Regions from separate parts of the Paenibacillus sp. RS8 genome, predicted to be linked through region 1. Evidence: predicted binding sites of a transcription regulator. Region 1 holds the regulator's gene; each other region holds the start of a gene.
What was found. Region 1 encodes NrdR, which represses ribonucleotide reductase genes. Its sites were predicted from a motif close to AACACNATATATNGTGTT; they were not measured.
Positions count from the first base shown of each region.

Region 2: ACDZ28_RS19885 (adenosylcobalamin-dependent ribonucleoside-diphosphate reductase) is a predicted target of NrdR. The motif match lies at 1,528-1,545, and genes of this name have one in related genera.
Region 3: nrdI (class Ib ribonucleoside-diphosphate reductase assembly flavoprotein NrdI) is a predicted target of NrdR. The motif match lies at 1,817-1,834, and genes of this name have one in related genera.

Region 1 is NZ_CP168131.1:3,865,998-3,869,277, reverse strand. It holds gene ACDZ28_RS18490 (SDR family oxidoreductase) at 102-893, shown strand; gene ACDZ28_RS18485 (hypothetical protein) at 932-1,090, shown strand; tRNA gene ACDZ28_RS18480 (tRNA-Lys) at 1,188-1,260, opposite strand; tRNA gene ACDZ28_RS18475 (tRNA-Ala) at 1,271-1,346, opposite strand; gene nrdR (transcriptional regulator NrdR) at 1,506-1,982, opposite strand; gene ACDZ28_RS18465 (alpha/beta-type small acid-soluble spore protein) at 2,148-2,366, shown strand; gene ACDZ28_RS18460 (lytic transglycosylase domain-containing protein) at 2,446-3,009, opposite strand; gene coaE (dephospho-CoA kinase) at 3,006-3,280, opposite strand, start outside.
Region 2 is NZ_CP168131.1:4,191,397-4,194,676, reverse strand. It holds gene ACDZ28_RS19885 (adenosylcobalamin-dependent ribonucleoside-diphosphate reductase) at 1-1,356, opposite strand, end outside; gene ACDZ28_RS19880 (DEAD/DEAH box helicase) at 1,760-3,280, shown strand, end outside.
Region 3 is NZ_CP168131.1:3,169,361-3,172,640, forward strand. It holds gene nrdE (class 1b ribonucleoside-diphosphate reductase subunit alpha) at 1-1,384, opposite strand, end outside; gene nrdI (class Ib ribonucleoside-diphosphate reductase assembly flavoprotein NrdI) at 1,371-1,730, opposite strand; gene ACDZ28_RS15690 (sugar hydrolase) at 2,030-3,280, shown strand, end outside.

The DNA of each region.
Region 1 (3,280 bases):
GAATTAAAAAAAATTGACCTAATTCCCCTTTGAGCACTATAATAAATTAGAATATTTATTCTAATTAACATACTTAAAAATTTGGAATGGGGGATCTTCTAATGATTCATTATACCGATAAAGTCGCGCTTATCACTGGAGCATCTGCTGGGATCGGTAAAGTATTCGCAACTGAATTAGCTGCAAAAGGATGCCATGTCATTTTAGTCGCCCGATCCAAAGAAAAACTCGATTCCCTCGCTTTGGAGCTTGCTTCCAAATACCCTATTCACACTTATTCCATAGCGCAGGATTTATCTAAGCCCGGCTCCGTAGAAGAACTGGCTGATCAGATTCGCACTTTGGGACTCCAAGTAAACATTTTGATCAATAATGCTGGCTTTGGAACCTTTGGACGCTTTGAGGAAATATCGCCAGAACGTGAGCAAGAAGAGATCCGCCTAAATATAGCTTCTTTAGTCGCAATGAATCATCAGTTTCTTCCGGAGATGCAACGCCGCAAAGACGGTATTATTATTAATGTCGCTTCTGTTGCAGCCTTTCAGCCCGCACCCTATATGGCCGTTTATTCAGCAACGAAAGCATTCGTACTCTCTTTCTCCGAGGCGCTCTGGGCAGAAAATCGCGATCGAGGCGTTAGGATTTTGGCGCTTTGCCCTGGTGCGACTGAAACGGAGTTTTTTAAGGTTACTGGATCAGATGCTGCCTCAGGAAGAAAACTCGCCTCTCCAATCGATGTTGTGAAGACCGGCTTTCGGGGAATCGAAAAGAAACGGAGTTACATTATCGCGGGAAAACTAAATTATTGGGCATCCCAGGGAAGCCGACTTCTTCCGCGCAAGCAGGTAGTCACGTTGATGGAACGAATGGTTCGCCCCCATTCTAGTTTATGAAATGTTGGTTTAAAAGCGATGCCCAATTCTCCGTTTAGATGCTTAAGCATCTAAACGGAGAATCATTAAGGATTGAATTATCAGGGCGCAAAGATTTGCAGCTCGTGCTCGATACCGAAAGAAACCCGCTGTACGCAAGGCCACAGTTCTCCAAGCTCATAACAGGAAGGAAGATTGACGGATATGAGAAACGCTAGCCACTTCCGCCATTTTTGCAAACAGCCCAGCAAGCCAAGACAAATGCCTTAATTATAGCAAAAAAAAAGAACGGCATCTCTGCCGTTCTTTCTGTGATGGACTCTCAGGGGCTCGAACCCTGGACAAATAGATTAAGAGTCTACTGCTCTACCAACTGAGCTAAGAGTCCATATGAAGTTTGGTGGAGCCAAGGGGGATCGAACCCCTGACCTCATCGCTGCCAGCGATGCGCTCTCCCAGCTGAGCTATGGCCCCAAACGTAATTTTCAGATGTATGTAATCACACATTTTAGAATCAAGTTCGGTGTATTTAAGTCATTCTGACAAAATCAAGCGCCGTAGGCGACTCCTATATAATATAAAAAATCGCCTTCGCTGTCAACACTTTTTTTAGTCATTAGACTAGCCACAACCCTACAATCTGTCCAGATCCCCAGTACTCTTAGATAACAGACCCTTCAGTTCCTTCATAAACATGTTAATATCCTTGAACTGACGGTATACAGACGCAAAACGAACGTATGCGACTTCATCTACTGGATAGAGCTGTTCCATAACCAATTCACCGATCTGTTGGCTCTCCACTTCAGCTACGGCGATGCCTCGCAGGGATTTCTCTACCTCAGAGACGATCTTCTCTAAACGTTCTACAGAGACAGGCCGTTTCTCACAGGCACGTATTAAGCCCCGAAGTATTTTATCACGGCTGAATTCCTCACGGCTGCCGTCTTTTTTGATCACGATTAACGGTGTTTCCTCGATCATTTCAAAGGTTGTAAACCGTTTGCTGCAACGCTCGCATTCACGCCTGCGGCGGATGGACTTATTCTCATTTGCTGGTCGCGAGTCGAGTACTTTAGTATTTGTGTGATCGCAGTAAGGGCATTTCATAAGCTTCATCACTTCCTATTACATAATGTTTTTTTGTCCCGGTATGTTAAACATCCGGCTTTTGAAGGGCTATTTCATTTTTTCCAGAAATCACCGTTTATTTGTTGTAATGATTATGGCAAGTCCGGCACATAATACAGTTACCAACAGAGGAGGTGAACAGCAATGAGCCAAAACAACAGCTCCAATAACCTTGTAGCTCCAAATTCCCGCGGTGCTTTGGAACAACTTAAATATGAAGTTGCCCAAGAACTCGGAATCACGCTTTCCCCAGATGGTTACCAAGGCAATAAAACTTCTTATGAAAATGGTTCGATCGGTGGTTACATCACTAAACGTCTTGTAACCCTGGCAGAACAACAATTGGCAGGTCAATACAAATAACCTGTCCACATAAGCTTACTGAAGAAGTATTAAACGATCGCAAGATCGTTTAGTACTTCTTTTTATACATAACACGGTTTTAGAATTCGTTGTAAATATCCGTGTACTGATCATAGTAATAGTTGACGCGCTGTACATAATGGCGGGTTTCACCAAACGGAATATCCTTAATCGTAGCATCCGTTCCATCCCAGATCCCCTCATCCAGCCATTTTTGAACTTTACCCGGTCCAGCATTATATGCAGCGATAACTGCTGTAGGTTTACCTTCGAATTGACGGGATAATGTTGAAAGATACCAGGTACCTAGTTCAATATTTGCTGATGGTTCATGCTTTAGCTCCTCCATAGATACATCAGGGAGCTTGGCCTTTTCAAGGGCCCATTTGGCGGTATCCGGCATAAGCTGCATTAAACCTATAGCACCTTTTTTGGATTCTCGTCCAGTTTTGAAGTTCGTTTCCACTCGGATAATTGAAGCCACTAGAAATGGGTCAATATCGTACGTAACGCTGTGCTTACGGATCTCATCTTTATAATGGATCGGATAAAACCAGGACATCCAGTTCGTACTCAGAAACAATATCGCAGTAAAACCAATGAATAACAGAAGAAGGACTCTTTTTTTACGTAACCATTTCATAATAAGCCCAGCCTGTCCCAAAGAACAGCAACCTGTTGCTCAGTGTGCGCAAGTTCGCCACTGTTGTCAATGATATAGTCCGCTTTGTTACGCTTCGCTTCAATATCCATCTGTGCATTTAAGCGTGCTTCTGCTTGTTCTAAAGAAAGTCCGTTACGTTCCATTAATCGAGCGATTTGCACTTCACGAGGCACGTAGACCACCAGTATTTCATGGAACATGTTCTCGAGTCCTGATTCGAAAAGAAGAGGGATATCCACAATTGTTAACT
Region 2 (3,280 bases), 330 kb from region 1:
AAGCTTGTCCAGAAACTCCAAAGATTCCGGGCTACCGTAACGGATGTTCAATTTGATCATCAGTTCGGCAAGACCCATCGTTCCGAGACCCACACGGCGTTCATTTTTCTGATTCGCTTCATTTTCTGGGAAATGATAAGGGGTCTTATCGATGACATTATCCAAGAAACGAACGGAATAGCGTGTTGTTCTTGCGAGATCTTCCCAGTCTACATCATGATTCTTCTCATCGTAGAACTTGGACAGGTTTACAGCGGACAAATTGCAGACTCCCCAGCCTGGCAGACCTTGCTCCCCACATGGGTTCGTACAAATGATCGGATTGAAATACCAGCTGTTGGACATTTGATTGTAATATTCCATGAACACAACACCTGGCTCAGCGGATTTCCAAGCGGATTCGATAATGGTGCGCCACACATCACGCGCTTTAACGGTTCGATAATGAATAACGTTTTTGCCTGCAGCCTTCCACTTGTCGAGATCGCCATCCCACACATCATTATAATCAGGGTCTGTTGTATCCGGGAATACGAGATCCCAATCTAGATTCTCTTTTACAGCCTTCATAAAGCTATTGCTCACACATACCGAAAGGTTCGCATTCGTAACTTGACCCATCGTTTGCTTCACCGTAATGAAGTCCTCTACATCTGGATGCCAGTCATTAATCATGAGCATGAGTGCACCGCGGCGGCTACCGCCTTGTTCAATGAGTCCAGTGGTATAACTAAACAGACCGCCCCAAGATACAGAACCACTAGAAGAACCATTAACACCTCTCACAATTGCACGACGTGGACGTAGAGAGGATAGGTTAATCCCTACACCGCCACCACGAGCCATTATTTCTGTCATTTCAGCCAACGTCTCCATAATACCGCCGCGGCTATCCTTTGGAGAAGGAATTACATAACAGTTAAACAGGGTTAGTTCCTCACTAGCGCCAGCACCAGCCGCAATTCGTCCACCCGGTACGAGCTTCCAATCATCCAGAATCGAACGGAATTTGCCCGCCCATTCTTCTTGAAGCTCAGGTGTCTTCTCCACAGAAGCCATAGCTGAAGACAGACGATCCCACATTTCCTCTGGTGTTTTTTCTATATTAAGCGTCAGCTTCTCAACATCTGATTTCACAAGTTCGCCGCTGCGCGTCTTTACGGTTACAATTCTGCCGTTACGTTCTACGATCTCTCCGACTTCCTTCGTTGGAAATTTCGGATCATCTTTCGTTAGAACTAGTACAACATCGCCCACTTTAGCATTATTGCTGTCGGCATCCTTCCAAGCATAACGATCCAAAAATATTTTTTCACTTAGCCCTTCCAGGCGTTGCTTACCTTCCACTTTACCCAATAGAAAAACCTCCCGCAATGTAGTAAATATTAGTTCCAGTTCATGGTGTGGGCTCCACAACAAAAACTTCCTTACACGTATCTTCAACCTTACGGGTGTATGTAGGAAGTTCATCTTGTCAATAACAAATAGCAGCTACGCACTTTAAAAAAATCACATTTTCATGCTTTTGTCACAATATATTGTGTGCGTCAGCTTTTAAACTATACCACATATTGTATCGAAGGTCTTTTTCGAAAATAGAGTCAAGCAGCTGAAATATCGCAAAACTTGCGGTATTTTCTCGCTTTTACTCTCTTTTTTAAAGGCTATCAAGAAAAATAGAAGGTTATGAATTCTCTTGTTTAAGAGCATACTACTCCTACGAATGATGATATGAATTAGCACCTGAGGAGGCTGTACCATGACGCAATTATTCCGTAATTCTCTACCTCACAAAGGTGGAAAGTCAGCGCCTATACTGCCTGTTCCTCTTTCTTTTGACCGGAATTGGCTACAGGATCTAGAACTCAAACTGGATAAAGGCGGTCCGTGGGGAGACTTCCGTCTATCCAAACTTGCTGTTCAAGGTGAACAAACAGGTCTAGTAACAAGCTTCGATGAACTTCAATGCATGAAGCATTTATCCGGATTATCCCCACTTCCGCACCAGCTCGATACCGCGCATAAAGTTCTTTTTGAGATGTCGGGCCGCGCGATTCTTGCAGATGAGGTCGGACTTGGAAAGACGATTGAAGCTGGACTTGTACTCAAGGAATATCTTGTTCGCGGTCTAGTCTCTAAGGTACTTATTCTGGTACCCGCTTCCCTCGTATTGCAGTGGGTTCGCGAGCTAAATGCCAAGTTTGGTATCGCTGCTGTAGCACAGAAAAAAGCATATTCCTGGGGAAATGCGATTGTTGTCGCATCTATGGACACCGCTAAACGCGATCCACATAAAGAAATGCTGCTGGAAAATGAATATGACATGTTGATTATTGATGAAGCCCACAAGCTGAAAAATAAAAAATCAACCAATTATTTATTTGTACAGCAATTACGCAAAAAATATTGCCTGCTCCTAACCGCTACTCCCGTTCAGAATGATCTGGGCGAGCTATTTAATTTGATCACTTTACTGAAACCGGGGCAACTTGGAAATCAGGGTGATTTCGCTTCGAATTTCGTCGTTGATAAACGCCAACCTAAGAATGAAGGTCAGCTACGGGACGAGCTATCGAAGGTGATGATCCGCAATCGGCGTGGCGAAGGTCCAGTTAACTTTACGAAACGAAAAGTCCGTAATATTCCGCTAGTTCTTTCACAGGAAGAGAGAGTATTATATGACGCTGTCACTTCTTTTGTTAAAGATCAGTATCAGGAATCAGGCGGCAATCTTAGCAGCATGCTTTCCTTGGTAACGCTTCAGCGCGAGGTATGCAGCAGTCGAGATGCTGTGTTCATCACTTTAGTTAATCTGATCAAGAAGCTGCCCGCCGATTCGCCGAAACGCGATCGGATGATGGAGCTATTGCAGACACTTCGTACGGTTAAGACCAATACCAAAGCCGAAACAACACTATCTCTCATTCAAGAAATGAATGAAAAAGTCATTGTCTTTACAGAGTATCGTGCGACTCAAGAATATTTGCTTCAGTATTTCCGCGAACATGGGCTAATGTGTGTTTCTTATTCAGGCGGGATGAATCGCGGCAAAAAAGATTGGATGATGGATCTCTTCCGCGGTCGTGCTCAAGTAATGATCGCTACTGAGGCGGGTGGTGAGGGCATTAACCTGCAGTTCTGTCACCATATGATCAACTTCGATCTGCCTTGGAATCCCATGAGAGTAGAACAGCGGATTGGGCGGGTGCATCGGTTAGGTCAGGAAAATGACGTGGTTATCTATAATTTGTCCACGCAGGGCACGATTGAAGAACATATT
Region 3 (3,280 bases), 700 kb from region 1:
GATTCATCACGCCAAGTCCGACCGAGTGCATCTCTTTATTGGCCTTGGCTACGCCTGGGGCATTGGAGATGCTGGTCATATCGCTGACAGCGGTCAGGGCGATCATACCTTCATGTACCGATTCACGGATTTTGCCATGCTCCATCACGTTGACAATGTTCAAAGAAGCCAGATTGCAGCTTACATCACGGCGGATCGTATCCTCCTGCCCGTAATCATTAATCTCTGAAGTCTCCTGCAGCTGGAAAATTTCCGTGCAGAGGTTGGACATTTTGATCTGTCCGACATTTTTCAGGGCATGGGCCGCATTGGCGTTGCTCTTGTTCATAATATATGGATAGCCAGATTCCAGCTGGATCATGGCGATTTTGGTCAGCATATCCCGCGCGCTCATGGCTTTTCTCTTTTTGACACGAGGATCGGCTAAAAGCTTATCGTACATATCATCCAAATCCATGTCATCAAGATGCGTACCGTAGGCCTTGTACACACTGTAAGGTGCAAATACATGCAGCGGTTCATTGTCCTTCGCCAGCTTATAGAAGCGATTCGGAATGATTAGGCCAATGGACAGGGTTTTGAGTCTTGTTTTTTCATCGGCGTTGATCTTCTTGCTGTCGAGAAATTCAAGAACATCCCATCCAAAAATGTTGTAGTAGGCGGCTCCAGAGCCTTTACGTTGACCCATTTGGTCAGCATAGGAGAAGCCGTCTTCCATCAGCTTGAGCACAGGTATAATGCCCTTAGCCGCATCTTCGACACCCTTGATGGTCTCTCCGCGGGAACGGAGCTTGGACAGGTTGACAGCCACGCCACCGCCGATCTTCGATAGCTGCATGCAGGTATTGAGCACATAGTTGATCGAATTAAGCGAGTCGTCCATTTCGATCAGGAAGCAGGAGACAAGCTCACCGCGCCGGCTCTTGCCGGCATTCAAGAAGGTAGGCGTCGCTGGCTGCAGGCGCTGCTCCATCATCGAACGGGCAAGCATGCCGGCAGTAGCGGCGTTACCGCGTCCTAGGTGAAGGGCAACTGCCGCCACACGGTCCGGATAATGCTCCAGATATTGCTTGCGGTCATTGCTTTTTACAGCGTAATCCGTATAGAACTTCGAAGCTGCCATATAGGATGGAAAGCTGAAGTTGTAAGAATGGGTAATTTGGTAGACTTCTTCAATCTCAGTTAAGCTGTACTGTTCGTAAAAATTTTCGTAGAAATCCTGTTCAATCATATAATCAACCTTGGCTTTTGTATTCTCAAAAACCAAGCTCCGCCGTTCTACATCCCGCATAAATTCGGCTACTGCCTCAAGGTCTTTATCCAATTGAAAGAAACCAGTTTCGTCTCTCTTCATCAACATGTTGTTTAGTTCAATATGCCGCAACTCGGCTCACCTCCTGTTTAATTCGTTCTACATCGCCAAATGTGCCCGATAGCTCAAATTTACCGATAACCGGTACGTTGTACCGATCTGCAATCAAGTCTGCGCTATGCGCGAACAGCTCGCCCCAGTTCTTGTTGCCGCTGGCGGCGATGCCTTTCAAATTGGAATAATTGTTCTTCAAAAAAATAGACACCTTCTCTGGAATCTGTCCAAAGCCGGTGGTATATGTAATAAGCACGTAGGGCTCATCAATGGTCATATGCTCTTCAATCTGCACAGCGGGCAGCTTAAGCTTACCAATGAAGCGTTTGACGTTTCCCGTTTTCGAATCGTATGCGACTAGCATGGAGTCTCTCCCCCTGTATATATTAAACCTAATTTAAATACTGTAAAGATTGAATAGATAAGCTATAAATACTGGAAAATCATATGAATACTATATTTAGTGTGCGTTGTTTATTTTAATCACTATATGTTGAAAAGTCAACATGAAAAGTACATCCTTTCTAGTGGAAGTTGTCTAGTAATGCTAAGTCGAACAGACCTGTAATAAGAGTAAGATTACCTGTATTCACTGCATGTTCAGGCAAGTGGAATTGAGGTTTACTAGAGGGGGAATAAGACAAACGAAGGAGGAGATTGGTTATGACTCAAGCGATGCAGCGCCAGCAAGCAGTAACTATCCATAAAAATGAGGCATTTGCTTTAAACGCAGAGCAGCTTCTGCCGAAGCTTATTTACCGAAAATGTTCACCGAAGCAGATGATCCGGGTTGTAAAGAGTGAACTAGCGGTGCATGGTTGGCAGGTTGAGACGATTCAAAATGCGGAGACCCTTTCTTCCATTGTATTTGGGAAGGGGGAGGAGGTTATTCTGGATTTCGGAGAACATCTGGTTGGACGGTTGACGATACAGATCATTCCTATAGGCAGCCCCCCGGATGCTCCGCTATATCTGCAGATCACCCTCGGAGAAATGCCGGTGGAGATGGCTGAACCTTTCTCAGAGTACGACGGCTGGCTTAGCAGCTCATGGCTGCAGGAAGAGCGGGTTCATCTGGATGTGCTTCCTGCATCACTAAATCTGGAGCGTAGATACAGCTTTCGGTATGTAAAGCTTAAGGTTCTTGATACGTCACCAAAATATAAAGTATCCTTTGCCGAAATCAGCTGTACAGCAGAAACCTCAGCTGACCGCTCTTTTCTGACTCCGCTGGACCACCTGGATGCCGAACTGCAGGCCATTGATGAGGTCAGTGTGAAGACCCTCGAAGAATGTATGCAGGAGGTCTTCGAAGACGGGCCTAAGCGGGACCGCAGACTGTGGCTTGGGGATCTGCGGCTACAGGCGCTGGCCAATTACGAAACATTCTCGGGTAACGATTTGGTGAAGCGATGCCTATACTTGTTTGCAGCTTATCCTGATGAGCGGGGACGGATCACAGCCAACTTGTTCATGAAACCCCATGTGATCCCTGACGATACGTATCTCTATGATTATTCACTCTTTTTTGTATCTACTCTGTGCGATTATTTCTTGGCTACAGATGACCGGAATACGTTGGAAGAGCTGTGGCCGTCTGCTTATCGGCAGATAGAATTAGCCTTAGAGCGATTGGATGAGCGTGGCATTGTGACCGACGATGAGACTTGGTGGGCTTTTACTGACTGGCATCCGGATCTGAACAAACAGGCTCCGGCGCAGGCCATCTTAATCTATAACTTGAAATGCGCTCTGGAGCTGGCTGTTCTTCTCGGAGATGAACGACAGGATGGTTTGCGGCAGACGATTGAACAGCTTACGCAAGCCACTTTGGAACACTTATGGGACTCTGAATTAAGCTATTTCGTCAGCGGGGACATTAGGCAGGTTTCGTGGGCTTCTCAAATTTGGATG